Regions from separate parts of the Vibrio parahaemolyticus genome, predicted to be linked through region 2. Evidence: predicted binding sites of a transcription regulator. Region 2 holds the regulator's gene; the other holds the start of a gene.

The links. The regulator CRP, encoded in region 2, controls carbon source genes, mostly activating them, when cyclic AMP is high. The targets are predictions, from matches to a motif close to TGTGANNNNNNTCACA.
Positions count from the first base shown of each region.
Region 1: the regulator CRP is predicted to act here: its motif matches at 2,575-2,590, upstream of gltB (glutamate synthase large subunit).

Region 1 is NZ_UHIL01000001.1:688,810-692,003, forward strand. Features, by position in the region: gene gltB (glutamate synthase large subunit) at 1-2,317, opposite strand, end outside; gene mnmL (tRNA modification radical SAM protein MnmL/YtqA) at 2,869-3,194, shown strand, end outside.
Region 2 is NZ_UHIL01000001.1:3,038,305-3,041,498, reverse strand. Features, by position in the region: gene astD (succinylglutamate-semialdehyde dehydrogenase) at 1-453, shown strand, start outside; gene DYB02_RS15580 (DUF1338 domain-containing protein) at 703-1,494, shown strand; gene crp (cAMP-activated global transcriptional regulator CRP) at 1,651-2,283, opposite strand; gene DYB02_RS15570 (phosphoribulokinase) at 2,524-3,194, opposite strand, start outside.

The DNA.
Region 1 (3,194 bases), 2.3 Mb from region 2:
CTTGGATGCGAGAAACCGTACCAGTGAAGTATTTGTCTACCACTGACTTGTGGATACCCAATGCTTCGAAGATTTGCGCGCCATGGTACGACTGCAGGGTTGAGATACCCATCTTCGAGAAGATCTTCAGAAGACCGCCATTGATCGCTTTACGGTAGTTGTTGAACAGATCGCGAGGGTTCGCTTCTGGATCCAACTTCTTAGTGCGTTGAAGTTCAATGATGGTTTCAATCACTAGGTAAGGGTTAACCGCATTTGCACCGTAACCAAGTAGCGTTGCAAAGTGGTGCGTTTCACGCGCGTCACCTGTTTCAACCACGATGTCACACTTCGCTCGTAGACCTTTACGGATCAAATGGTGATGTACTGCACCAACTGCCAGCATTGCTGGGATCGCTGCGTGGTTTGAGTTCACTGCACGGTCAGTTAGAAGGATGATTGAGTAACCATCGATAACCGCATCTTCGGCGTATTGGCAGATACGTTTTAGTGCGCGCTCAAGCTTGCCTTGGTCTTCACTGGCTTGGAATACGATATCCAGCGTTTTGGCTTGCAGGTGCTCATTGTCGATTGCACGCAGCTTCTCAAGCTCAGAGTTAGCCAGAACTGGCGATTCCAATTCCACTTTCTGACAGTGAAGTGGCGTTTCAGTCAGAAGGTTTTGGTCTTTACCCAAGTAAGTATTCAGCGACATTACCATACGCTCACGGATCGGGTCGATCGGTGGGTTGGTTACCTGCGCAAACAACTGCTTGAAGTAGTTTGAAAGATGTTGCGACTGGTGTGACAGCACGGCCAGCGGCCAGTCAGCCCCCATTGCAGATAGTGGTTCTTTACCTTCATTTGCCATTGGAACGATGATTTCGTTCACTTCTTCAGTACTTACGCCAAACGCTTGTTGACGGTGTAGAAGATGTTCTGGCTTAGGTTGGCTGAACTGGTTGCTCGCATCAGGCAGCTTCTTCAAGCTCAGTAGGTTTTCTTCTACCCACTTCTCGTAAGGTTGTGCCGTTGCGATGGTGTCTTTCACTTCTTCATCAGAAATGATGCGACCTTGCTCTAGATCCGCAACGAAGATACGACCTGGTTGCAGACGACCACGGAACTCTACGTTCTCTGGTGCAATATCCACTACGCCAGATTCTGATGCCATGACTAGGAAGTTATCTTTGGTCACTGTGTAGCGAGAAGGGCGTAGACCGTTGCGGTCGAGCGTAGCACCTACTTGAACACCATCGGTAAAGCAGACAGATGCCGGGCCATCCCACGGTTCCATGATGTTTGCGTGGTACTGGTAAAACGCGCGACGCTTAGGATCCATGTTTTTATTTTCTTGCCATGCTTCAGGGATCATCATCATTAAGGCATGTGGCAGGCTACGACCAGAAAGAACTAGGAGCTCAAGTGCCATATCAAAGTTTGATGAATCCGAGCTGCCTTCCTGACAGATAGGAAGAAGCATGTCGATTTCAGCCTGAGTAAACAGGTCTGATTCTAGGATCGCTTCACGGGCTTTCATCCAGTTCAAGTTACCGCGAACTGTGTTGATTTCACCGTTGTGAGCGATGTAACGGAAAGGCTGTGCAAGACGCCATTTCGGGAAGGTATTGGTAGAGAAACGAGAGTGTACCAGTGCCAGAGCGGTCACCATGGTCGGGTTTTGCAGATCAAGGAAGTACTGAGGCACTTGCTCGGTCGTTAACTGACCTTTGTACACCAATGTCTTGTAAGACATTGAGTTAATGTAGAAGTCGTCACCAATGTTCGAAACGCTTTCTAGGCAAACGCGTACGGTGTAATTACGAAGTACGTAAAGTTTGCGTTCTAGCTCTTCAGGTGTGATGCCAGGACCGCCGGAGATAAACACGTGCTCAAATTGAGGCTCTGTGCTTAGAGGGTCGGCACCAATCATGGAGTTGTCGGTTGGTAATACGCGGTAGCCGATGACTTCGAGATCTAAGCGTTTGGCATTACGCTCTAAAATGTCACGGCATTGTTCGCGTTTGTATTCGTCTTTTGGGAAAAGAACGACACCAACGCCATACTTTTCAAACGAAGGCAGTTTAATGCCTAGTTTAACGGCCTCTTCTAATAGGAATTCATGAGGTTTTTGCAACAAAATACCCGCACCGTCACCGCTGCATGGGTCACAACCTTGACCGCCACGGTGTTCCATGCGAGCCAGCATATCCAATGCTTGAGTCACTACTTCATGAGATTTACGGTTTTTAAGGTGAGCAACAAAACCGATACCACAAGCGTCATGCTCCAATTCCGGAGTGTATAGACCCTGTGAATTTTGCTCTCTATCTACCATAGATACATCCTTCCAGTTCAATGCGACGCAAAGGTACGAGGCAGACCGAAGTTGCCTTGTGACACATGATGCGTCTTGTCCTTTATATTTATTATCGCCACCAGTCGAGGTTGACTGGTCTTGATTCCTTTCCGTATCTCGCAGGAAAAGTATTGCGAGAAAAACAATCCTTGGTGATATCCCTTTATTTATTCTCACTATTTAGTGATTTATATAGGTGGGAGTGGGATAACACCGACAATTCCCGCTGTGCGTGCTGTAATAAAAGTCACAAAAAATGCGGGGTTGTGTAAGTATCCTACAATTTTGTTACTTCGGATTGCAATGAAAAGTCGCCTCTGTGACCCAATTTTTTCGTTTAAATATGCACTTTTAGTTTAACATTTACGCAACATGACGCTTTTTTATCTGTATTTATGCAAGTTTATTGATTTCACACCGATTGGGCGTTGTTTGAATTGAGTAATATTGTTTGTTTTTTCTTGCAGGGATGTAATTTAGTTACATAAATCGTAGTGAGATTTATTACGGTTTACTATTGGTGAGAATCTATGCAGTTACATGAGTTGGTCAATACACTAGGCCAAGATCTTCAGCGTCGTTACGGCGAAAAAGTCCATAAGCTGACTTTACATGGTGGCTTTAGTTGCCCAAACCGCGACGGCACGATTGGCCGAGGTGGTTGTACATTTTGTAATGTGGCTTCGTTTGCTGACGAAGAAGTACAAATCAAAAGTATTCATGAACAGTTGAAAGATCGTGCTGGGGAAATCCATCGAGCGAAGAAATATCTGGCGTATTTTCAGGCTTACACCAGTACTTATGCAGAAGTACAAGTACTGAAAAATATGTATGAAGAAGCGCTCAAAGCTGCTGA
Region 2 (3,194 bases):
GCAAACCTGCAATCTCTAGGCGGTGAAAGCTTGATTGAAGCGAAAGCAGGAGAGGCGGCGTTTGTTTCTCCTGGCATCATCGATGTGACTAACATTGCCGAGTTGCCAGATGAAGAATACTTCGGACCGCTGCTGCAAGTCGTGCGCTATGAAGGTTTGGATAAAGCCGTAGAGCTGGCGAATGACACGCGCTTTGGCCTGTCGGCAGGTCTTGTATCAACAGACGATCAAGAATGGGAATACTTTGTTGACCACATTCGCGCAGGCATCGTAAACCGCAACCGTCAATTGACGGGCGCAAGTGGTGACGCACCGTTTGGTGGCCCAGGTGCATCAGGCAACCTTCGTCCAAGCGCGTACTACGCGGCGGATTACTGTGCTTACCCTATGGCATCCATGGAAGGGCAGGAGACGGAATTACCTGCGACATTGAGCCCTGGCGTGACGCTTTAAGTTTCAACAATAACAGGGTCACGACCATGCATCGTGGCCCAATGTGCTGACGCATCATTTAGGTTTGGGTAGTACGCGTTGGCATTACACGGCAAGTGAGCACAGACTCAAAAAGCGTGTTTGACTGACTGACTGACATTTACCGTCACAGGTTGATGGTTGCTCGTTCATTATTCTGGACAGCTTTTGGGCTGTGAACGAGCGACCACACTCTTATCTTAATCCTACATCTCGTAACAAGGAGTCGTTATGACGCCCGATGTGTTATTTGAATCGCTATGGCAAGACTACATCCAACGTCTTTGTCCTTCTGCTGCTAAGGTGCATCAGCTTCTACAAGAAGATGAGGCTCTGATTAATGATCATATTGCTTTACGCACTTTCAATGTTGAACCGCTAGGTATCGAGACATTGGCGAAACCGTTTTTAGCTGCTGGCTATAAAGCGTGTGGGGACTACGTATTTGAGAGCAAAAAACTGGTCGCAAAACATTATGAGCACCCAGATCCGAATCAGCCTAAAGTCTTCATCAGTGAGCTGAAAGTCGAAGAGTGTTCGCCAGAGCTGCAAGATATTGTGGCGAAACTGGTTGCGCAAGTGGATGCTGAAAAACTGTCGGGCAGTGCATTTCTGCATGGCGGTCGCTTATGGGATCTAAGCTTTGCTGATTACCAAACGTTGGCTAAAGAGAGCGAGTATGCGTCTTGGCTGGCCGCGCACGGTTATGGTGCTAATCACTTTACGGTGAGTGTGAATCAGCTGAATCAACACGATGAAGTCAAACAGGTTAACGACCATCTTCGTCAGGCAGGGTTTGTGATCAATGAGTCGGGCGGTGAGGTGAAAGGCTCACCAGACGTGTTGCTTGAGCAATCGTCGACGATGGCAGACAAAGTGCCAGTGACCTTCGAAGAAGGTTCGGAAATTATCCCAGGTGGCTTTTACGAGTTTGCTAAACGTTACCCAATGGAGAATGGCGAGTTGTATCCAGGCTTTGTTGCAGCATCAGCAGACAAAATTTTTGAAAGTACTAATGGCTAAACGCCATGGAATACCTCGGGCTAACGTTGTTGTTTGTTAGCCTCTTGCGACCTAGGGTTTGACTGAGTTGCAAGGTAAATAACAAGGTAAATAAAAAGCCACCAATGTCGCCATTGGTGGCTTTTATAATTTTGTTCGTGTCACTCTAAATTGAGATTAACGAGTACCGTAAACAACGATAGTTTTACCGTGCGCAGAGATTAGGTTCTGCTCTTCTAGCATCTTCAAGATACGACCTACTGTCTCACGAGAACAGCCAACGATTTGACCGATTTCTTGACGAGTGATCTTGATTTGCATGCCGTCTGGGTGAGTCATCGCATCTGGTTGTTTAGCAAGGTTCAGAAGCGTCTGAGCGATACGACCAGTTACGTCTAGGAACGCTAGGTCACCCACTTTTTGGCTAGTTACTTGAAGACGACGAGCCATCTGCGCAGAAAGACGCATTAGGATGTCTGGGTTTACTTGGATAAGCTGACGGAATTTCTTGAAAGAAATTTCAGCAACTTCACAAGGAGATTTAGCGCGAACCCAAGCTGTACGCTCTTGGTCTTCTTCGAATAGACCAAGTTCACCAATAAAGTCACCTTGGTTTAGGTAAGAAAGAATCATTTCCTTACCTTCTTCGTCCTTGATAAGAACCGCAACAGAGCCTTTAACGATGTAGTACAACGTTTCAGCTTTTTCACCTGCGTGAATTAGCGTGCTCTTTGATGGGTACTTATGAATATGACAGTGTGAAAGAAACCACTCTAATGTTGGGTCGGTTTGAGGTTTACCTAGAACCATAATATCTCACTTCCTCTGCAGGGTACGCTTGCGCTATCCATATTTTAGCTAAGCCTGAATTAGGCTTACTAGAATAAGAGCACTTTTTATATGCTGCAAGCTCTCTTGTGTTTCGGTAAGAAATAGTATCCTTTTTCGAAAACGATTTCTTGATTTTAATCGTGCCATGATTGAGATTTTGTAAGCAAAACTGTGCACATGATCACGGTATGAAAAGTAAACATCTAGCCCGCTACGTTTTTAGCCAATTTTTCCTGTTTCAATCAGCTGTTGTAGGATAGGCCTAACTATGAGCTCCATTGCAAAGCTCATTTTGCCGCCTGGCACAACAATGGTGTTGTGGCGCGACATAAATGAGCCATCAATCATGGCCAGCAGATATGGGAAGTCGACATTCTTAATGCCACGCAGACGAATCACCACAAAGCTTTCATCTAAACTCGGAATGCCTTTGGCGTTAAGCGGGTTGGAGGTATCGACGGTTGGGACGCGTTGAAAGTTGATGTGAGTACGAGAAAACTGCGGAGTGATGTAATTGAGGTAATCGTCCATTGAGCGCACGATTGAGTCCATCACCGCTTCACGCGAATGGCCGCGATCGCGAGTGTCGCGCACGAATTTTTGGATCCACTCTAAGTTTACAATTGGCACCATGCCAATTAAGAAGTCCACATGCTGAGCAACATTAACATCGCCATCAACCACACCACCATGCAGCCCTTCATAAAACAGCACGTCGCTGTTTTCAGGTAAGTCTTGCCATGGTGTAAATGTGCCTGGCATTTGATTGTAGGGAACTGCTTCGTCAAACGTATGCAGATAACGGCGCACGCTGCCAGTGCCGTCATGACCGAACTTACGGAAAAACTCTTCTAATCCCGGGAAGTCATTCGCTTGCGGACCAAAGTAAC